DNA from 3 places in the Sphingobium sp. EP60837 genome. Region 3 is predicted to be linked to each of the others. Evidence: riboswitches for the same ligand, from Rfam matches in the RefSeq annotation. Region 3 holds a riboswitch; each other region holds the start of a gene.
The links. A riboswitch is a leader RNA that binds a small molecule or an ion and turns the genes downstream of it on or off. The one in region 3 is predicted to bind cobalamin.
Positions count from the first base shown of each region.

Region 1 (7,491 bases), on a different replicon from region 3:
TCCTGGTCGCCACGATCAGCGATGAAGATCCGACCCTGCTTCTGATTGGCGAAGCGGTGGCGGGCACGGCCATGCCTGGTGAGGTCGCCGCAAGCGTCGCTCTTCAGGCTTGAAGGCTCAGCCCTCCGCACCTTCGCCTTGAGCTTGTCGATGCCCCTGCCTTAGTTGGAAGGAAGGTAAGGGGCATCGACAGGCTCAGTCCTGATAGCGCAAACCATCAAGATCTTCCGGCCGGTTGATATTGGGCAGCACGATATCCGCCCGGTCCACGATCTGCGCGCCGATCCGCTCCAGCCACCCATAGATGGAGCGGTTATTCTCTTCGGCCAGGTGCGCGTCCAGCTCTCCCGCCAGCGAAGCGGGCCAGAACCCGGCAAGTTGCTGCCCCTTCAGCACCGCCGCGCCATCTGCGGTCAGCGCCTCCGCCAGCGCGGCCGGATAGACCGGCATGTCGCACCCGATCGTTAGCACCCCGTCAAAGCCCTGGCCTGCCGCATGATGCAGCGCCGCGTTCAGCCCGCCCAGCGGCCCCATGTCTGGGGCAGGCCGATCGGGTAGGCCCGTCACCCCCTCCATCGCCCGGCCGCAAACCACCACCGCCTCCACATGCGGCGCAATCGCCGCCATCGCATGCTCCAGCAGGATGCGCCCGTCCGGCATCACGGCCAGCGCCTTGTCGCTCCCGAACCGGCTGGATCGCCCACCGGCTAGCACCGCGCCCAGCAATCGCATCGATCCACTCCTTGGCAGAACCTCTGCTTTCCCCTATGGCGCGGCGCGTGAGCGGGCAACCGCTGACATAAGAAGATCGCGCCGGTGCCCATTGGGCTTGAAAGGGAATGCGGTGCGGATAGCGTGGCTATCCAATTCCGCGGCTGTCCCTGCAACTGTAAGCGGCGAGCGCGATGCACTGTGGAACCCGCCGTCTTCAAAGGGGAGGCGATGGGGGCCAGCCACTGGGCCAGACGGCCCGGGAAGGCCGTGCATCGCTGCCTTGACCCGCGAGCCAGGAGACCTGCCAGCGCATGGTCGCTCTTGTCCAGGATCCAGGGATAGGTCCGGGCACGGTGTTTTCCGTCTGAGCGACGCGAAGCGGCGGGGGCCGCATCGGTGCGCGGGGCGGGGCGCTGGCGTCTGTCCTTACCGCGTGTCCGGCCGTTTGCGCGGAGACCCTCGCCCAAGAGTCGCCTGACGCTCAGGGAAGACGAACATGTTCAAGACCGGAATTTCACTGCTGGCGCTTCTCGCCGCCACCCCCGCGCTCGCAGGGGATAATGACGAGATCATCGTCACCGCGCTCGGCATCGAGCAGCCTCGCGATGAAGTCGGCCAGGCCGTCACCGTAATCGACGCACAGACCATCGAAACGCGCCAGTCGGTCAGCATCGCCGACCTGCTGATCACGACGCCGGGCGTACGGTTCAACCGTGCTGATGTGGTGGGCGGGGTTACGGGTATCTCGATCCGCGGCGCGGAAACGACGCAAACGCTGGTGCTGCTCGACGGCGTCAAGGTCAACGACCCCAGCGGCATCGGCGATCTCTATGACTTCGGCAATCTCCTGACCGGCAACATCCGCCGAGTCGAGATACTGCGCGGCTCCAACTCGGTCGTCTATGGCAGCCAGGCGATTGGCGGTGTCGTCAACATCATGACCGGCGAGCCTGCCGAAGGCTTCGGCGGCAGCGCCTCGATCGACTATGGCTATGCCGACACGCTGAACGCCAAAGCCGATGTGTCCGGCAGCAGCGGCATCGCGTCGGGCGGCGTGGGCGTCGCTTATTTTCGCACTGACGGCATTTCCGCCGCCCAGGGCGGCACGGAAAAGGACGGCTATGAGAATATCGCCACCCACGCCAAGCTGAAGCTCGCCTTCACCAACAATCTCAGCCTCGATTTGCGCGGCTATTATATCCACGCCGATCTCGACACCGACATCTTCTTCGGCGCGCCGATGGAGTCGACGGACAGCAGCAAGCTGAACCAATATGTCGGCTATGCGGGCATCAACCTCGCCCTGTTCGACGGCAAGCTGACCCAGCGGGGCGCCGTCACCTGGCTTCGTAACGATCGCGACTATTTCTCGCCCTTCGGGGATTATGGCTATTCGGGCACCAACCTTCGCTTCGAATATGAGGGCGTCTATCAGCCCATTGATCAGGCCAAGCTGGTCTTCGGCTATGAGCATGAGCGGCCGGATTATGATTTCTACGGCTTCGGCAGCGGCGGCGCCAAGGCGAATATCGACAGCGTCTATGCCCTCGCCGTCGTGAAGCCCTTCACCGGCCTCTCGCTCACCGGCGGCGTGCGCCACGACGATCACAGCCAGTTCGGCGGTGCGACCACGCTCGGCGCCAACGCCAATTACACGCCCAATGCTGGCCGCACCAACATCCGCGCCAGCTATGGCGAAGGCTTCAAGGCGCCATCGCTCTATCAACTTTATGATGGCTTCAACGGCAATCCCGCCCTTCGGCCCGAAAAGTCGAAGAGCTACGACATCGGTTTCGATCATAGCGTCGTGGGCGGCCGCGCGATGATCTCCGTCACCGCCTTCCGCCGCGACACACGCGACCAGCTCTATTTCGACGGCTTCATCCTGCCCTTCGGTCAATATATCAACCTGACCCGGACCCGGGCCAAGGGTGTTGAGGCCGCCGTCACGCTGAAGCCCGTCGATGCGCTCACCGTCACGGCTGCCTACAGCTATATCGACGCGATCGACCGGTCGGAAGGCGGCATCAACGAAGGCAAGCTGTTGCCCCGCCGTGCCAAGAATGCGGTGAGCGTCTCGGCCGACTATGTCTGGTCCTTCGGCCTGTCGATGGGCGCTACGCTGACCATGGTGGGCGACAGCTTCAACGACGCTGCCAATACGCAGCGACTTGACGGCTATGCTCTGCTGGGCGTCCGTACATCCTTCCCGATCAACGAACATCTCGAGATTTACGGCCGCATCGACAATCTCGCCGATGAAGAATACTCGACGGTCTATGGTTACAACACCTATGGCCGCTCGGCCTTTGGCGGCGTGCGTGTCCGCTTCTAAAGCCTGGCGAGAGGGGCTGGCGTGAGCCTCAGCCCCTCAATTCTGCGCAACGGTGACCTGCGCCACGATACTGCGCGCGGCCTCCACATAGGCGGGGCCGCCGCACACCGTCCACGCCTGCGGAACGCGGATGCGGGGGATGGAACGCAGCGCCGGATGGTGCAGCATCTCCGTTCCCTGATCGACGACATTCTCGCTGCCGCTCTCGACGATCAGCCAATCGGGCCTTGCCGCGATCATCTCCTCCAGCGGTACCTGGGCAAGCGAGGCTTTGCCCAGCTTCCCCGCCAGATTGACGAGCCCCGCGCGCCGGATCAGTTCATCGACCAGCGTACCCGTCCCGGTCATATAGCCGCGCCGCTGATAATAGGCTGCGACCCCGCCGCGTCCAGCCTGAGGCAGCGGGGCAAGATCGCGATCCATGCGCCGGATCAGCGCCTCCCCGCGCTCGCGATGTCCGACCGCCGCGGCGACCTCACGAATTTGGGCCCGGATCGTGACCAGACTGTCCGCACTGGCCAGCCCCAGCGTTCGCCACTGGCCCGGCGGGGCGCCGACCACGCTTCCCGCACCATCGGGAAGGCCGATCAAAAGATCGGGCCGCATCGCCAGCACCTCCTCGGCGGGGCGGCGGAGCGTGCGAAACCGGCGCGCCTTCGCCACCGCTGCCGACAGTTCCGGATCATGGCCATAGGGGCTGAGGGCGACGATCTGCCGGGGATCGGCAAGCGCCAGCACATATTGATCCGCGCAGGTGTTGAGCGACACGATCCGCTTGGGAGCAGGGGCGGCCGCACCCGTCAGCCCCAGCACACAGAGCGCCGCGATGATAGTCCTGCCTCGCATCCTGTCGCGTCCCCCACGGTGTCGCGAAGCTCTACCAAGCACCTGCAAGGACGCAAGCCATGACCGCCCGGCGTCATCCGCTGCTGATGCCCGCGCTCATCGCGCTCACGCTTGTGGCCGCGCTCGGCTCGCTCACGCTGGGCGCTGTCCCGCTGTCGCTCCCGCGCATCCTGGCCGTCCTTGGTGGAGGGGGCGACGAGATCGCCCGCGCTATCCTCATCGACCTGCGCCTGCCCCGCATGCTGCTCGGCCTGATCGTTGGCGCCATGCTCGGGCTCGCTGGCGCATCGCTCCAGGGCTATCTGCGCAACCCGCTCGCGGAGCCATCGGTGCTGGGCGCATCCAACGCCGCAGCCTTGGGGGCCGTCTGTGCCCTCTATTTCGGCCTCGCGCAACTGCATCCCGCCATTCTCCCGCTGCTCGCCATCACCACCAGCCTCATTGCGATCACCGCACTGTTCCTGCTCGCGGGTCCTTCGGAAAGCCCCTTGACGCTCATCCTCGCGGGCATCGCCGTCGCGACATTGACGGGGGCGGGGATCAGCCTGTCGCTCAATCTCTCGCCCAATCCTTTCGCGGCGATGGAGATCATGAGCTGGCTGATGGGCAGCCTGGAAAATCGCAGCTACGCCCATGTCTGGATTGCGCTTCCCTGTGTCCTCATCGGCGCGGCGCTGCTCATCGCCGATGGTCGCACCCTTGACGCGCTGACACTGGGGGAGGAGGGGGCGCAGGCCCTTGGCGCGGACCTAGGCAAGGCGCGCCTGCGCATCATGCTGGGCGTTGCGATCGGCGTCGGCGGCGCGGTCGCCGTGTCGGGCGCGATCGGCTTTGTCGGCCTCATCGTCCCGCATCTCGTCCGCCCGCTAACCGACCGCTCGCCCTCCGCCGTCCTGCTTCCGTCGCTGCTGGGCGGGGCGGCGCTGCTGACGCTGGCCGACATCGGCGTGCGCCTGATCCCGACCAGCAGCGAACTCAAGCTCGGGGTCCTCACCGCGCTGCTGGGCGTCCCGGTCTTCCTTGTCCATCTGATGCGGGAACGGCGGCTATGGTGACGATCCGTGCGCAGGATATTTCCGTCCGCCTCGGCCGCCATCCGGCAGTCGATGGCGTCACCCTTGCGCTGGAGCCCGGCCAGCTGGTCGGCATCATCGGTCCCAATGGCGCGGGCAAATCGACGCTGATTCGCGCCCTGCTCGGCCTGACGAAGCTCGTCGGCGGCGAAATCGAGATTGATGGCAGCCCCGCGGCGCGCCTCTCGCGCCAGGAGATCGCCCGCCGCATTGCCTATCTGCCGCAGGGACAGACGCTGCACTGGCCGTTGCTGGTGGAAAGGCTGGTCGCGCTAGGCCGCATGCCTCATCTCGGGCCGCTCTCCCGCCTGTCTCCCCACGACGAAGCGTTGGTCGATGCCGCTCTCGCCCGCGCCGACGTCCTTCATTTGAAAGGCCGTGTGGCCACCGAATTGTCAGGCGGCGAACGCGCTCGCGTCCTCCTTGCCCGCGCGCTCGCGGTCGGTGCGCCCGGCCTGATCGCCGATGAACCGCTCGCCGCGCTCGATCCGGGGCATCAGATCGATGTCATGGACCTGTTGAAGGCTGAAGCAAGCGCGGGATCCCTGGTCGTCACGGTGCTCCATGATCTCGGGATGGCCGCACGGTATTGCGACCGCCTGCTGCTGATGGACAAGGGCAAGCTCGTGGCCGATGGCGCGCCGCTGGAGGTGTTGACCGAGCAAAGCCTCGCCGAGGTTTATGGCATTTCCGCTTGCATCGAACCGGATCGCGACTTGCCCCTGATCCTGCCGACGGGACGGATCAAGGACTAGCACTATCTCGTTCGTCCTGAGCCTGTCGAAGTGCGCCACTTTTCCCAAAAGAAAGGGGGGCCTCGACAGGCTCCGTCCGAGCGGAGAAAGAGTTCCTACTCGCTAAATGCCTTGGGCGCCGCCGCCACGACCGTATAGGTCCCAGCGCCAACCTCCGACACCTCCAGCGCCCGTTCGGCCACGCCACTGCGCCCGAACCGGAACGCGCCGTCGATCCCCGAGAAGCCGCCCGGATCGCGCAGCCTCGCCGCCGGGAACGTCGTGCCAGGCTTCCAATCGCGTGCGATTCGCACTGTCAGCAGCACCGCGTCATAGCCAAGCGCCGACAGTCGGAAAGGCGAGCTGCCGTAGCGCGCGCGATATTTGCCCGCGAGTTGGCCATAGAGCCCGTCCGACACGCTGGCGAACCACGCGCCGCGCAGCACCGGGCTCGCCGCGAGGCTATTGTCGGTATTCCATAGTTCTGTTCCCAACAGCCGCGCACCCGCACCGCCATTTTTCCGCACGATCGGCGCGATCTGCAACGCTACGCGGCCGCTATCCGCGATCAGTAGCGCGTCATAGCTGGACGATGCCTGCAGCTTCTTCACCGCCGCCGTTATCGACGCCGCCGACCTGTCGAAGGTCTGCATCGACACCACCGTGCCGCCCGTCTGCTCCACCGCGCGCAGCAGCGCCGTGCCGGACCGCTCGCCATAGACGCCCTTGGGCACCAGGGCGCCGAATTTCGACAGACCCTTTCCCCGCGCGAACTCCACGACCCGCTCGATCGACTGGTTGGGATTGTAGCCCATGATATAAACGCCGTTCCCGGCGACGCTCACATCATTGGAAAAGCTGATCACCGGCACATTCGCGCGCGATGCGATAGGGCCGATGATCCGCGCATCCTCCGCCAGAAGTGGACCCAGGATCAAACGATTGCCCTCGGCCAGCGCCTTGTTGACCGCAGCCGCCGCGCCGAGCCCTGTGTCATAGGTGGTGATGCGCACCCGGTCCGCCCTGGTGTCCAGCAGCGCCAGCGTCGTCGCATTTGCGATCGATTGGCCGACGCCTGCATTGGGCCCGCTTAGCGGCACCAGCAGCGCGACGCGATGCCGCATCGAGTCGGTGGGCAGCCCTTGGGTTACGTCGGGGCTGCTGGGCACAGGTTCGCCGGGTGCCGGTCTGGGGCCGCGCGGCACGACCGTTTGACAGGCTGCGGCCAGCAACGCGGTCGCCGCGAACAAAATGCGTGCACCGCGTTTCAGGGCCGCGAACATGTCCGCTTGCCGGAGGGCATCCGTCTCTGTCATCTGGCGTCCTTATGGAAACTCAATCTTCTGGGCTGGAACCCGGGCTTTACATCGTTGCGGGGCCGATCGGCAACCTTGGAGACCTTAGCCCTCGCGCGGCGGAAGTCCTGCGCCTTGCCGATGTGGTTGCCGTGGAAGATACACGGGTCAGCGCACGTCTGTTGCGCCACGCGGGCTCGGATCGACCGATGGTCCCCTATCACGACCATAGCGCGGAAGGGGTCCGCCTGCGCCTGATCGAGCGGATGGCGAGCGAATCGGTCGCGCTTCTCTCCGACGCCGGAACGCCGCTCATATCAGATCCGGGCTACAAGCTGGTCCGTGACGCCCGCGCCGCCGGGCGCAGGATCATAACGCTTCCCGGCCCCAGCGCCGCCATCGCCGCGCTCACGCTTTCAGGTCTTCCCACCGACCGCTTCCTCTTCATGGGCTTCCCGCCTGCCAAGCAGAAGGCGCGCGCCGACACCTTCGCC
Region 1 covers NZ_CP015986.1:986,062-993,552, reverse strand. The annotation lists gene cobA (uroporphyrinogen-III C-methyltransferase) at 1-113, shown strand, start outside; gene mobA (molybdenum cofactor guanylyltransferase) at 196-732, opposite strand; cobalamin riboswitch at 798-1,037, shown strand; gene EP837_RS04855 (TonB-dependent receptor plug domain-containing protein) at 1,211-3,049, shown strand; gene EP837_RS04850 (ABC transporter substrate-binding protein) at 3,086-3,895, opposite strand; gene EP837_RS04845 (FecCD family ABC transporter permease) at 3,955-4,950, shown strand; gene EP837_RS04840 (ABC transporter ATP-binding protein) at 4,944-5,723, shown strand; gene EP837_RS04835 (penicillin-binding protein activator) at 5,819-7,018, opposite strand; gene rsmI (16S rRNA (cytidine(1402)-2'-O)-methyltransferase) at 7,030-7,491, shown strand, end outside.
Region 1: another riboswitch for cobalamin. It lies ahead of EP837_RS04855 (TonB-dependent receptor plug domain-containing protein); the one in region 3 lies ahead of EP837_RS16910 (HoxN/HupN/NixA family nickel/cobalt transporter).

Region 2 (7,491 bases), 380 kb from region 3:
CGCTTAAGGCCGCGATTCTCCAGCGCGGCGATCAAGGTGGTGAGAATGCGTGCGCCGCTCGCGCCGATCGGGTGTCCGAGCGCGGTCGCACCTCCGTTGACGTTGAGCTTGTCAGCGGGAATGCCCAGTTCCTTAGCGGCGATCATCGCCACGACGGCGAAGGCTTCGTTGACTTCGAAGAGATCGACGTTGGCCACCGACCAGCCCGCGCGGTTCAGCAGCTTGGTGATGGCGGGAACGGGCGCGGTGGTGAAGCGCGAGGGTTCATGGGCGTGGGCGGCGCTCGCTACGACGGTGGCGATGACGGGCAAGCCGAGGCGATCTGCGACGCTGCGCCGGGTCATCGCCAGCGCTGCCGCGCCGTCGGAGATGGATGAGGAATTTGCGGCTGTGATCGTCCCGTCCTTGACGAAGGCGGGCTTTAGCGTGGGGATCTTTTCCGGGCGCGCTTTGCCGGGCTGCTCGTCACTCTCGACCAGCGTTTCGCCGGAGCGGCCCGGGACGGACAGCGGGGTGATCTCGCGCTCGAACGCGCCGCTGGCGATGGCGGCCTGCGCCCGTTCGAGCGAGCGGACGGCATAGGCGTCCTGCTCTTGGCGGGTGAACTGATAGTCGCGGACGGCGTCTTCGGCAAAGACGCCCATCGCCTTGCCCGGTTCATAGGCATCCTCCAGCCCGTCCATCATCATCGTGTCGATAATGCGGTCATGGCCGATGCGGGCGCCGGAGCGATGCTTGGGTAGCGCGTAGGGCGCGTTGGTCATGCTTTCCATGCCGCCCGCGACGATGATGTCGGCGCTTCCAGCCAGCAGCGCTTCCTGCGCCATGATCGCGGCCTGCATGCCCGAGCCGCACATCTTATTGACGGTTGTCGCCTCGACGGAGCGGGGGAGGCCGGCGCCCAGTGCGGCTTGGCGGGCGGGAGCCTGCCCCAGTCCGGCGGCCAGGACGCAGCCCATATAGATGCGGTCGATGGCCTCGGGGGAGACGGCTGAACGCTCGACTGCGGCCTTGACGGCGGCAGCGCCGAGTTCCGTTGCCTTAAGGGGAGAAAGGACGCCCTGGAACCCGCCCATCGGGGTTCTGGCGTAGCCCACAATGACAACTGGATCCTGCATCGTTCATCCCGTCCCGCAATTGTTTTAAGACCCTAATATGAGAGCTGGGACAAAATAATGAAGAGAAAAACGCGCTCGGGCAGGAAGGCCATGAAGGGAGGACATGGCGGGCCTGCCCGAGCACTTCCGGGGGAGCACGGGTAATTTTAGTCTATAGTATAGATTTCAGGCAGCGGTGTTGGCCGCGTGGATGCCGAAAGCCATCCGGGCCGCATTGAGGGTATATTCATATTCCTCGCTACCGGGTATGAGGTCATGCCAGTCTTTATTTGAGATGGCGGCGAAACTGTCTTGCCAGATCTTACAAGCGATCAGTTGTATTTCGGTTTCTTTAGGAGCGCGCTGCGCTTCCAGGCAGTCCCGCAGGATTGCGTGGAAGACGGCACCCCGCACTGGTGCATGTTTCATGGGCATCCTCTCCAGCAGCCGATTCTTTGTTCAGCTTGCCGTAGCGGAAAGTTGCATAGGTCGCGCACTGCGTCAACAGGTCTCCACATTTTTCAACGGCTTAACCTAAGTAAAGTGCGATATATATCCAAATTGACCGGTTCCTTTACTTTAAGAACATGACCGTTCTTTTAGTAAGTAGTTGAAAGAAAGGCCGTAGCGATCAGTTTCCGCCGTGGCCTTCCCAATGCTCATTAGAAGCTAAACTTTGCCCCTACACGGAGCAAGCGCGGTTCCACCACGCGGCTCAGGCGTCCCTCGACCGGCCCGCCAGCGTCAAAAGAAGGAACATAGGATTCATAAAAATAGGCGATGTCCTTGTCCCGGCTGGCGAGGATGTTGAGCAGCTCTCCATAAATTTGGATGTTTTTGCCCTTCCATGCGGCGCGGGCGTTGACGATGCTGCTACCGGGGTCGCGCACGCTATTGTCCTCGATCAGTGGCGATGGGCCGAGATGGCGGACGCGGATGCTGGCTTCCCAGGGATCGAGGACCAGTGCGGCTCCTGCGGAGGCGGCGTTTTTGAACGCATTGGGGATATGGTCGCCATTGTCGAAGCGCGAATGGCTGGCGGTGTAATTGCCGTCGAAAGCGAGCCAGGGGAAGGGCCGCCAGAACGCGACAAGCTCATAGCCATGGCGGCTGCTGGCGCCGCTAGGCTCAACCGCATTGGAATCGCCTACAAAGCGCAACTCGCTGCCGACATTCAGCCACCAATAGGTGGCGGTGAAAGAGAAGCCGGGCAGTTGCAGGCGCGCGCCCAATTCCTTGCCGGTGCCGCGGACGAGCAGGGGAACCGGCGTGGTGACGTTCACTGCGCCGCGCGCGTCGTTGGAATGGAAGCCCCGGCCCCAATTGGCGTAAACTTCGATGCGGGGACTGAGTTGATAAGCGATCGCGGCCTTGGGTGAAACGAGGGTGTCCGACCCGCTGCCTTCCCCGAGCGCGGCGGCGGCGGCGTCCCTTGCCGTGACCGAATAATGATAATAGTCGCCCCGCAGGCCACCGGTCAGGCGCAGGCCGGGTAGCGGGGTAAGGGTCGCTTCACCATAGAGGGCGGCGGAGGCTTCGTTCACCCGGTAGCGCCCGAGCGAGGAGAGGAAGACCCGATCGGCGGTGCGGTCGACCCCGACATTGCCGATCGCGTCATAGCGATTTTCGGTGCCGATCTTCAGTTGTACCGCGGGATTGACGTCCCAGCGCTTTTCGCCGGTAAGGCCAAGGACCCACCGGCGATCGAATTGCTCGATCTGCGCGCTGGTCCCGTCCGGGTCGGCGTAGGTGGGGTTGGAGAACATCGTCCAGTCATAAAATTGAGCGTAGAGATTGGCGCGCCATGTCGGCTGGACGGCGGCGAGATTGCCGATGATGCGCGTCGTTTCGCCGCGCGCGGAAGGGTCTGGCGAGCAGAAGACGTCCGGACATTGGAGCGTGCCGATGATCCGTTCGGGAATCTGCTCGGTAGGGCGCCAGGTCGAGCGATAGGCGTGGAGCGAGGCTTCGAGCTTTCCGGCCCCGGCCGGGATCGCATATTTGGCGAAGCCCGCATAATGGCGCAGATGTTCCGGCTCTTCCCAGGGACCATCATAAGCCTTGGCCTGGGCGACGAGCGTGAGATCGCCTCCACCGGCCTTGACCGTGCCGCCTGCCGCCAGCCTGCGCCAGCCATAGGAGCCGCCCTCCGCCGATATCCAGGGCCGGTCATAGCCGTCGATCGTGGTCATATAGGCTGCGCCCGCCAGCGCGAAGTCGCCGCCATCGGCGCGATAGGGACCTTTGCGAAAATCCTCCCGCGCGACGATTTCCGGGATGAGGCCGTTGAGGTCGAGATAGCCATGGCCATGCCCGTGGGTGCGGAAGTTCATCTGCACGCCGTCAATGTAAGTGGTGAAGTCCGACCCATGGTCGAGGTTGAAGCCACGCAGGAAATATTGATTGGCCTTGCCGCTGCCCGAATGTTGGGCGGCGACCATGCCGGGCACGGCTTCGAGTAGTTCGGCGACGCGCAGCAGCGGGCGGACAAGCAGGTCCGCGCCGCCGACGCTGCCTTCGCTCGCCGCATGGGCGGTGCCGATCTTGTCCTCTCCCCGGCCGAAAACGATGATGGTGGCGGCCGCTTCGGCGGCTGCCGCATCATCGGCGGCAGTGGCGGGAGAAGCCGAAAGGCTGGCGGTGAGGGCGCAGGCGACCCAGGCCAAATCGCTGTGAGATTTCATGTCGTTCACTCCGGGCGTCTGGCGACATCCGGTAAGAGACCTGCCGCCCTAGCGAACGGCCGGCGCACGCAGGCAGCCGGACGCCCCCAAGGCGGCCGCCAACGTCACCGAAGCGGCCTCCACCGCTCGTTCGTCGCTCAGACGGAAATCACCGTGCCGCGGCCATCCCCTGGGCCAAGGCAAGAGCGACCATACGCCGGCAGGTCTCCTGGCTCGCGGGTCGTCGCTTGATGCACGGCCTTCCCGGAGCTCGCATGACTTAGCGTCCGCCCAGTGACTTGCACCCTCCTGCTTGTGAGGTGGGGCGATGTGCATCGCGCTCGCCGCTTACAGTTGCAGGGACAGCCTCGGCTTCGGGAGGCGGATGCCCCCCTTACCGTGTTCCCTTTTAAGCCTCTTTCGAGGCACCGGCGCGATCTTTGTCCGGGTGAACCGGACGGGGTGGCGATAGCGAGGGTGCGGGGGAGAGGCAAGGGGGTGGTTGGGTGGGGAGAAGTGGAGGGGGACTTGGAAGGGCTGTTGAGGACCAATGACGGTCGCCAGTTCTGGTCACCCCGGACTTGGTCCGGGGTCTCGCTTAACTTTGCCGATCAGAGGAAGCGGGATGCAGGCTCAAGGCCGGGATGACGGAGGAGTTGTCGGTCGGAGCGCTTCTTTCGCCCCGGCTCTCTGCCTGAAGGGGGGAGGGGGAATGGCTGTCGTTGCTCAGTTCAGCGCGTTGCCGGAGTTGCGCTTGAGGCGCAAGGCCATGGCCTGGTAGCGGACGGCGCGTTCGTTATGCAGTGCGATGGTCGCCTGGTCTGCTCCGCGCTGCCGGGCTTCTCTGGCCTGCCGCGCTTCCAGTGCCGCGCAGGCGGAAAAATGTGATGCGTCGTGGGGGCGCATGGCCCAATCCTCTCTCTGATTTCTTATGGCCGTCCCTATATCACTGGGCCGGTCGCGGCGGCAATAAAACAGATTAGAGTTGAAAAAGCATCAACTTTTGAAGCTATTTTGGCCGTCTCAGTGCTTGGATGCCGGCACGTTCCAGGGGGCATTGCGGAAGGTTTGGCGGAGAAAGGCGATGAAGGCATCGACCGCGGGGGGACGGCCCGCCGCGCGGGGATGGACGGCATAGACGGCGAGGTCAGAGGGGCCTTCCCAGCCATCGAGCAGGCGGACGAGCTTTCCCTCGGCGAGAAGCGGGCCAACGTCCCAGAGCGAGCGGAGTGCAATGCCGGCACCGGTCACGGCGAGTTCGCGGACGATCTCGCTGCTGTTGGTGCGCACATGACTACGGCCGTCGATCTGCCGGCGCATGCGGCCGTTGTCGAGCCGCCAGGGCAGTTGTCCTTCCGCGGCGAGCAGGCGGTGGCGGGAAAGGTCGGCGATCTTTTGCGGCGCGCCATGTTCCGAGAGATAGGCGGGGCTGGCGCAGAGGATGCGTTGGTTGGCGGCGAGATAATGGCCCTCCAGATGCGCGGGAACGTCGCTGGTGATGCGGATGGCGAGATCGACCCGCTGCGAGAGCAGGTCCTCATAGGCGTCGGAAAGATTGAGCTCCAGATCGACTTTGGGATGGCTCTGCAGGAAGCGCTGGACATGCGGGGCGATGTGGAGGCGGCCGAAGGAGGTGGGGGCGGAGACCCGCAGCGCGCCGGATATCGCGCGGTGGCGGTTGGTGGCGCGGTCCTCCGCCTGCTGGATCGCTTCCAGGATGCCGGTGATGTCGCGATGAAGGCTGGCGCCTTCCTCCGTCAGCGCGAGGCGGCGGGTGGTACGGTGGATGAGGCGCACGCCGAGGCGGGCTTCTAAGCGAGAGATGCGCTTCGACATCATCGCTGGGGAAATGTTGAGCATCCGTCCGGCGGCCGAGAGGCTGCCGGCGTCGACGGCGCGGGTGAAGAGGAGATAGTCCGGGTCCATCATGATCTTTTCCAATGCGGAAAATATCTTTCAACTTTTTCTTGTCTAGTGCGAGGATGGCGGGCGGGTCTATGCTTGGCCGCAGTTATTTTCGCGCGGAGTGGATGCATGCCCGACCTGATCGAGAAATCTGGCCTGAAGGTCGCCGCCGAGCTGGCGGGCTTCATCGATGAGAAGGTGTTGCCCGGCACCGGGATCGAGGCGGATGATTTCTGGGGCGGGGTGGCCGGCATTTTCGAGCGCTTTGGCCCGCGTAATGCCGCGCTGCTGGCGAAGCGGGACGCGATGCAGGATCAGATCGATAAGTGGCATGAGGCTCACGCGGGGCAAGCGGTGGATGGGACGGCTTACCGGGCTTTCCTGACCGAGATTGGCTATCTGGCGCCGGAGCCTGCTCCCTTTGCCATCGGATCGACGCGGGTGGATGACGAGCTGGCGAGGCTGGCGGGGCCGCAGCTGGTCGTGCCGATCCTCAATGCGCGCTTCCTGCTGAACGCGGCTAATGCGCGGTGGGGGAGCCTCTATGATGCGCTCTATGGGACCGATGCGATTGGGAGCGTTCCGGCGGGGAAGGGCTATGATGCGGCGCGCGGGGCGCAGGTGATTGGCTGGGCCAAGGAGTTTCTGGACCGGGCCGTCCCGCTGGCCGATGGGAGCTGGGCGGACTGGCGAGGGGAAGCGCCGGTGTTGCGGAATGCTTCGCAATTGGTGGGACGGGCGGGGGATAATTTCCTGCTGCGCAATAATGGGCTTCATATCGAGCTGGTGATCGATGCTGGGCATGCCGTGGGGCGGGATGATCCGGCGCATTTGGCGGATGTCGTGCTGGAGTCCGCATTATCGACCATTTGCGACCTGGAGGACTCGGTCGCGGCGGTGGATGCCGCCGATAAGGTTGCGGCTTATGCCAACTGGCTGGGCCTGATGAAGGGCGATCTGGAGGATAGTTTCGAGAAGAATGGCGCGATGATGACGCGGCGGTTGAACGGCGACCGCAGCTATGTCGCGCCCGATGGGAGCAGCTTTACCCTGCCGGGGCGGTCGCTGCTGTTCGTGCGCAATGTCGGGCATTTGATGACGACGCCTGCCGTCCGGATGAGCGACGGGGCGGAGGCGCCGGAGGGGATTCTTGACGGGATTGTCACCAGCCTGATCGCCTTGCACGACCTTCGGCGGGAGGGGCGCTTCGTCAACAGCCGGGCGGGCAGTATCTATATCGTCAAGCCCAAGATGCATGGCCCGGAGGAGGTCGCCTTCACCAACGATTTATTCGACGCGATCGAGGATCTGCTGGGGCTGAAGCGGCATCAGCTGAAGGTCGGGGTGATGGATGAGGAGCGGCGGACTTCGGCGAACCTCGCCGCCTGCATCCATGCGGTGCGGGACCGGATCGTCTTCATCAATACCGGCTTCCTGGATCGCACAGGCGACGAGATCCATACGTCGATGCGCGCGGGGCCGATGGTCCGCAAGGGCGAGATGAAGGATGCCGCCTGGATCAAAGCCTATGAGGATCGCAATGTGCAGATCGGGCTTGCCTGCGGACTGTCCGGCAAGGCGCAGATCGGCAAGGGCATGTGGGCCGCGCCGGACCGGATGGCGGACATGCTGGAGCAGAAGATCGGGCATGTGATGACGGGGGCGAATACGGCCTGGGTGCCTTCCCCGACGGCCGCGACCTTGCACGCGACGCACTATCATGCCGTCGACGTGTTTGCGCGCCAGGAGGAGCGGAAGGCGGAGCCGGTCGCGGGTCTGGACGCGCTGCTGACGATCCCGCTGGCGGCTGGGGTGAACTGGTCGGC
Region 2 covers NZ_CP015987.1:479,839-487,329, reverse strand. The annotation lists gene EP837_RS15220 (acetyl-CoA C-acyltransferase) at 1-1,118, opposite strand, end outside; gene EP837_RS15215 (hypothetical protein) at 1,284-1,526, opposite strand; gene EP837_RS15210 (TonB-dependent receptor) at 1,760-3,781, opposite strand; cobalamin riboswitch at 3,963-4,208, opposite strand; gene EP837_RS15205 (hypothetical protein) at 4,487-4,666, opposite strand; gene EP837_RS15200 (LysR family transcriptional regulator) at 4,784-5,689, opposite strand; gene EP837_RS15195 (malate synthase G) at 5,795-7,491, shown strand, end outside.
Region 2: another riboswitch for cobalamin. It lies ahead of EP837_RS15210 (TonB-dependent receptor); the one in region 3 lies ahead of EP837_RS16910 (HoxN/HupN/NixA family nickel/cobalt transporter).

Region 3 (7,491 bases):
AGAACGTATCGGCTTCAGCACCCCCCCAGCGCGTCGTGATCGCCTCGCGGGCCGCTTCGGGAAGGGAACGGAAGGCGGCCTCATAGTCGGTCAGCGAAAGAGAGGGCGAGGGTTTCGATCGTTTCAGCGATGCGGGAGCGTTGGTCACCCCGCCCGTCATCAGCTGCATCAAGGCCGCGCCACCGGTTGGCGCGTCCCCTGTTGCATAGCCTGCCTCTGACAGCGCGTGAAGGATGGCCGCCGCGCTGGCCGGCGTGTCGAGCCCGACGCCGTTGCCGATGCGCCCATCCTTGTTCGGATAGTTGGCAAGGACCATCGCCACCCGACGCTCCGCCGCGGGCGTTCGGCCAAGTTTCGCCCAATTCGCAGCGAGTTCAGAGACGAAGCTTATGCGATCCTGCAGCACCTTCGGCACGACGATGCTGCACTGCGTCCGCTCATCGAACCGTGCGGCCGCCTTGAAGGCGACGGCGCGGGTGAAGAGGCGGCCGTCCACTTCCGGCAATGCGATGTGCATGGCCAGATCGCGCGCCCCCAATCCCCGCACGCTGGCTTCCCAGGCGCTTTGCTCGGCGCTGGCGAAGATCGTCTGCAGAACCGGGCAGTCTGCCTGCTCCAATATTGACGGCGTTCGGGGTTCGCCGGGCGCCGAAGCGGCAAAGGCGGTCGCATTCAGGATGACGTCCGGCCGCGTCCCGTCCATCAGGCTCCGCAGAAAGTCGCGGGCGAAGGGTTCGCGCAGCGCACGGACATGGACCGGCAGCACGTTGAGGCCCGCCAGCTCCAGCCCCTGAACCATGGCGTCCACCGCGTCCAGCGTCCCGGCGATCAGCAGGGCCCGATAGAAAAGGAACAGGACGGTGGGCTGGCCGTCCCGCCAGCGGCCTTTCACCTGATCCAGCGCGGGCCGCTCGATGCCGGGTAGATAAAGCCCCGCATCAGCCACCGGCACTGGAGCGTCGGCTTCCCCTGCGTCCATCCCCGCCAGCCGGGCGGCGGTCTTCAGGAAGGCGGTCGCATTGGCCACGCCGCCTTGCCGCAGATAATCGCGCAGCCGGTCACAGGTTTCCGGCGGCAGGGTAGAGGCGGCGCGCAGGTCCGGATCATCCTCCTGTCCATCTGCGATGGCAGCGAAGGCGATGCCCTTTTCCCGCGCGACATTGGCAATTTCATCAATGCCATAGGGCCAATAGCTCTTACCCCCGAGCAGCACGACGCAGACAAATTTGGCGTGAGCGATCACCTTCTCGACATAGAGATCGACCGAATAGGGATGCTTGAGCTGAAGCAGGTTGGCGAGCCGCACGCTGGGCGCGTCCTCGCCCAAGGGCGCTGCCGCGCTCGCGAAGCAGGCAAGGTCGCTGTCCGCCACGGTCAGCAGCACGATGTCCCCCGGCGACTGGCCAAGGTCGATCGCTTCGTCTCCGTTGGAAACCGTGCCGGGCGTGGCGGTGAGCAGGTGCATCAGGCGGCGGCCATCTTCAGCGAGAGCGTCTGTTCGATGGCTGCGCGGTCGAGGCCAGCCTGACCGATGACCACCAGCCGCGAACCGCGCCGTTCATCCGCCTGCCACTGCCGGTCATAATGATGCTGGATGCGCGGTCCGACGGCCTGGATGACCAGCCGGGCAGGGCGTCCCGCGATGGCGATGAACCCCTTGACCCGCAATATGTCATGCGCCGCGATGGCCTGTTCCAGCGCCACCAGCAACGGGGCAGGATTGCCCTGCTCGCTCAGTTCCACCACGAAACTGTCGAAATCCTCATGGTCATGATCCTCCTCATCATCATGATGGGAAGGGCGCGCGTCGATCTGCTCCTCCACGCCCGCCCTAAGGCCCAGCAGGACTGCCGGGTCGATCTCCCCCCGCGCGGTGCGGACGATCCGCACGCCGGGGCGAATTTCGCCGGCAAGGTCCCGCTCCAGTTCGGCAAGCCTGCCAGGCTCCACCAGATCGGTTTTGTTGAGCAGGACGAGGTCCGCGCAGGCCAGCTGATCCTCGAACAGCTCCTCGATCGGGCTGTCATGGTCCAGCGTCGGGTCGGCAGCGCGCGCTGCGGCCAGCGCAGCTTCATCATGCGCGAAACGGCCCGCCGCCAGCGCGTCCGCATCGATCAGCGCGATCACGCCATCGACGGTCGCGCGGGTGCGGATATCGGGCCATTGGAACGCCTTCACCAGCGGCTTGGGCAGCGCAAGGCCGGATGTTTCGATGATGATATGGTCGGGCGGCACATCTCGGTCGAGCAGCCGCTGCATGGTCGGCAGGAAATCATCAGCGACAGTGCAGCAGATGCAGCCGTTGGCCAGTTCGATGATGTCCTCGTCCGGGCAGGCTTCGTCGCCGCAGCCTTTCACCAACGATCCATCGACGTCCACATCGCCGAACTCGTTGATGATAAGGGCGAGGCGGCAGCCCCCCGCATTTTCGATGAGGTGACGGATCAGCGTCGTCTTTCCAGCGCCGAGAAAGCCTGTGATGACGGTGGCGGGAACCTTGCTCATGCTCATTATCCTTGGTTGGGGAGAAGCACTTCGATCTCGTCGAAGCGCTTCCAGCGATAGATGGCCCAGCTCACCAGCCAGCAGGCGGCGAACAGGCCGATGATGAAGAAGCCGAGGCTGTTGAAATGCTCGCCCAGATTGGCGGCGATCGACCAGATGCCGCCGCTGAGGCCCAGCTTGTCGCCTAGCAGCGCTGCCGCCTCGATCCCGCCGATGACGATGGCGACCAGAGCCGACACCAGCGTGATGGTGATATTATAGTAGAGCTTGCGGATCGGCTTCACGAAAGCCCATTGATAGGCGCCCATCATCAGCGCGCCGTCCGCCGTGTCGATCAGCGCCATGCCCGCCGCGAAGAGCAGGGGGAAGATGAGGACCGTCGCGATCGAAAGGCCGTTTGCCGCCTGTCCCGCCGACAAGCCCAGAATGGCGACCTCGGTCGCTGTGTCGAAGCCGAGGCCGAACAGAAAGCCCAGCGGCGCCATGTGCCAGCTGCGCGTGACAAGGCGGAACAGGGGCCGGAAGATACGCGCCAGGAAACCGCGGTTTCCCAGCAATATGTCCATATCCTCATCGATATAAGCACCGCCGCAGCGAACATGATTGAAGGTCTTCAGCACCGACCGCAGGATCATCAGGTTCATCGCCGCGATCGCGAACAGGAAGGTGGCCGAAACCACCGTCGCGATCGTCCCGCCGATTTCGCCCACTTGCTCGACCCGGCTCAGCGCACTCGCCGCCAGCGCGATCACCACGGCGGCGATCAGCACGATGCCGCTATGGCCGATCGCGAACCAGAGGCCGACGGTCAGCGGCCGCTGCCCTTCCTGCATCAGCTTGCGCGTCACATTGTCGATCGCTGCGATATGATCGGCATCGACCGCATGCCGCAGCCCCAGGCTCCAGGCGAGCAGGGCAGTGCCCAGCATCATCGTCTCGCCCGCAAAGATCAGCAGCGCCCACAGCCACAGGGCGAGGTTCACGCCTATCAGCGCTGCGAACATGCCGGTGGCGCGGCGTCGAAGTGCCGGAACATCTGTTTCCATCGGAGACCCGTCTCCCGTCCGGCGTCAGCGAAACTGGACGGGCTCCTCCGCTAACGCGGCCGGCATGATGCGCCGGACGGACACCTGTTGGCGTCCGGCACGCATGCCGGTGCGGACCCCGCCGCACGCGTCGCTCAGACGGAAAACCGTGCCCCGGCCATCCCCTGGACCAAAGCAAGAGCGACCAGACGCTGGCAGGTCTCCTGGCTTGCGGGTCATCGCTCGACACATGGCCTTCCCGGGCCTCGCAGGATTTAGCGTCCGGCCCAGTGGCTGCCCCCCGATTGTCACGGAAGGTCGATATATGTCTCGCTCACCGCTTACAGTTGCAGGGACAGCCGCGGATTGGGACGCTTGGGACGTCCGCACCGCATTCCCTTTTAAGCCTCTATTGAGGCACCGGCGCGATCAGTCGCCGTGCATAGAGGCTACGCGTGAGGATGGGAAGCCCATGACGCGCAATTCGCATGAAAACTGGGAAGGGGCCGGGCGCTCCCATGCCGAGAGAATGCAGCCTGTCACCAAAAAGAAACATCGCTGTCATTCAAGAGTCATATAAATGACATAGCCGCCGCTGCACTCAGACAGGAGGAGACAGGGCGGTGAAAGGTCTAAAGGCGGGTGGCGCGGCAATGATGGTGAGCTTGCTTGCCTTGACGCCGGAGGTGGCGCAGGCGCAGAGCAATGAGGCATTGCAGCGCCAGATCGACGAACTCAAGGCGCAGGTACAGGCCCTCACCAACGCGCTGACCGCCAGCAAAGGCGTCGGGCCTGTCGCCGCCGCTCCCACCTCCGCCACGCCCGCGGCTCCCGCGCCTGCCGCACTGGCCGCCGCGCCTGCGCAGCCGGCTGCTACGGCCGCTTCTGCGCCCTCGCCGAAATCCAAGGCATGGTATGATCGGCTGTCGCTGCGCGGTTACACCCAGATGCGGTACAATGCCTTTTTGTCGGGCGACGACACGGCCCCGGCCGGGCAGTCTCGCCTGCGGTCCGTTCATGACAGTTCGATTTCGGATCGCGGCAGCTTTTCGCTGCGCCGCGCGCGCCTGGTGCTTCAGGGCGACATTTCCGACCGCGTTTCGCTCTATCTGCAGTCAGATTTTGCCACGGCTGTGAACAACCAGGCGGGCAGCGAACGCCGCGAAGGCTTCGTTCAATTGCGTGATGCCTATGCCGATGTCTTCCTCGACAAGGCAAAGACCTTTCGCGTCCGGTTCGGGCAGTCAAAGGTGCCCTATGGCTGGGAGAATATGCAGTCGTCTTCCAACCGGCTGACGCTCGACCGCAGCGACGCGATCAACAGCGCAGTTCCCAGTGAGCGCGACCTTGGCATCGTCGGCTATTATACGCCGCCTTCTGTCCAGAAAATCTGGGATCGGTTGGGGCATGACGGGCAAAAGCTGTTCGGTAATTATGGCGCTTTTGGCGTGGGCGTGTTCAATGGTCAGGGCACCAACCGAACGGAACAGAATAGGGGGCTGATGAAGGTCGCCTTCGCCACTTGGCCCTTCGAACTGGACGGTCTTGGCGAAGCCTTCGCGGGCCAAGTGTTCGAAATCGGCGGATCGGCAATGATGAACGATGTTCAGCCTGAGCTGCGCAGCGGATCGGTCAGTGCAATCGCCTATGACGATGACCGAGTCGGCATCCACGCCATGCTCTATCCGAAGCCCTTCGGCATTCAGGCCGAATGGAATTGGGGCAAGGGGCCGGAATTTGACCGCGTCAGCCAATCGATCGAAACGAAGAAGCTGCGCGGCGGCTATGTCCAGGCGATGTACCGCCTGCCCACGGACTCGATCGGTACGCTGATCCCCTACGCCCGCTGGCAACATTATCGCGGCGGTTGGAAGGCATCGACCAATGCCCCGCGCCTGGAGACCGACGAATTCGAACTCGGCATCGAATGGCAGCCGTGGAAGGCGCTGGAATTCACGCTGGCCTACGCCCGGATGAAGCGGGCCGAAGCGGATGAACGCCGCGTCGGACGCGCGGAAGGCGATCTCATCCGTACGCAGGTGCAATGGAATTATTGAACCACAAGATTAAACATTCCCCGTTCGTTGCGAGAGAAGTCGAGAAACAGGTGCCGCATAAAGGGCTCGACACGAACGGGATGGGTGAACACGGGCGGAGCATTGCGCCCTTCGCTCCGTCACCTTAGATCATCTCCATGATCGAGGGAAAGCCCGCCATGTCCGCCGCCTCATCCCTGACGGGCGAACCTTCATTCTCCTTCACTCAGTTCAGCCGCGATGGCGCCGCAGCCACGGTCGCGCGCGAGCTTGCCGAGGAAGCGCCGGTAGCCATAGAGTTTAACGGCGTCGGCTATGCCGTTCTGATGGCCACCCCCGCCGACATAGCCGAACTGGTGCAAGGATTTGCCCTCGCCGAACGTCTGGTGAGCGCCGAAGACGCCCCGTTGGCCGTCGATATCCACACCACTGCGGATGGCGTCATCGCCCGCGCCACCCTCCCGCCCGATCGTGTCGAGGGTCTGCTCGGCCGGGTCCGCCATCGCGTGTCGGATTCCTCCTGTGGCTTATGCGGCGTTGAAAATCTGGAGCAGGCGATCCGCCCGCTTCCGTTTGTCACCTGCCGCTCGAAAGCAAGCCGCGATGCGATTTTCCGGGCGCTGGAGCAGTTGCACGAACATCAACCGCTCAACGCGCGCACCGGCGCCACCCACGGCGCGGCGCTGGTCGATGCCGATGGCGTGATCCGCGCGGCCTTTGAAGATGTCGGCCGCCACAACGCCTTTGACAAGCTGATCGGGGCGATGCGGCGGCAGGACCTCTCCTGGGACGGCGGCTTTGCGCTGCTGTCCTCGCGCTGCTCCTATGAACTGGTGGAAAAGGCAGTGCTGGCCAACTGCCCGTTGCTCGTCACCATTTCGGCCCCGACCCGCCTTGCCGCCGATCGCGCGCAAAGCGCGGGCCTGCCGCTGGCGGTGCTGGCGCGGTCCGACGCGATGCTGGCGACCGTCACTCTCGAATGATCAGCGCCCCGTAAGCGGGCAAGGTCCCGATCGCCGCGCCATTCACCGCCGCTACGATCTCGCCCTTCGGCGCAAACTCATTTGGCCAGACTGCCGCCTCCGCCGACAGGTTGAACACGCATAGCAGCGCGTTCCCATCCGCATCCCGGCGAAACACAAGCCTGTTCTCATCCGCGAGCAGCAATTCCATGCCGCCATGGCGCAACGCTCCATTTTCCTTGCGCAGCGCCAGCATCACGCGGGTGAAGTTCAGCAGCGAGTCCGGATCTTCCTCTTGCGCATCCACGGCACGCGCCAGATTCTCTTCCCCCAGCGGCAACCAGGGTGTCGCCGTGCTGAACCCCGCTTCGCTTGCGCTCGCTTCCCACGGCAACGGCGTGCGCGCCCCGTCGCGTGAAAGGGTCAACGGCCAATTGGCGATAGCCTCCGGGTCCTGCAGCCGCTCGAAGGGGATATCGACCTGCGTGATCCCCAGTTCCTCCCCCTGATAGAGGATCGCATTGCCGCGCAGCGCGACCAGAAGCGCCATCTTCTGCCGCGCGAACGCCGACCGGTCCTCCATCGCGCACCAACGCGACAGGGCGCGTGGCGCATCATGATTTTCGAACGCCCAACTCGGCCATCCCATGCCCGGCTTATCAGGCCAGCGCGCGACGGTTTCGGCGACCAGCGCTGGGGTCAGCGCCGCAGCATAAAGGAAATCAAATCCATAGGCGCTGTTCAGCCGCTTTTCTCCGGCCGTATAAGCTTTCATCTCTTCCTCGGCGCGGTTGCCGCCGACTTCGGCCATGGTGAAAATCGCCCCATAACGGTCGGTGAGCGCCCGGATGCGCTCGACAAAGCCCAACATATCGGGATGCGATTGGCTGTAGCGGCGAATCTGATAGTCGAACGGCCGGGTGCGCGGCTTGCCATCGTCCGGTGCAGGCGGATTGTCGCGCA
Region 3 covers NZ_CP015987.1:860,589-868,079, forward strand. The annotation lists gene cobN (cobaltochelatase subunit CobN) at 1-1,465, opposite strand, end outside; gene cobW (cobalamin biosynthesis protein CobW) at 1,465-2,505, opposite strand; gene EP837_RS16910 (HoxN/HupN/NixA family nickel/cobalt transporter) at 2,511-3,551, opposite strand; cobalamin riboswitch at 3,728-3,970, opposite strand; gene EP837_RS16915 (porin) at 4,184-5,587, shown strand; gene fdhD (formate dehydrogenase accessory sulfurtransferase FdhD) at 5,746-6,549, shown strand; gene EP837_RS16925 (alpha-glucosidase) at 6,536-7,491, opposite strand, start outside.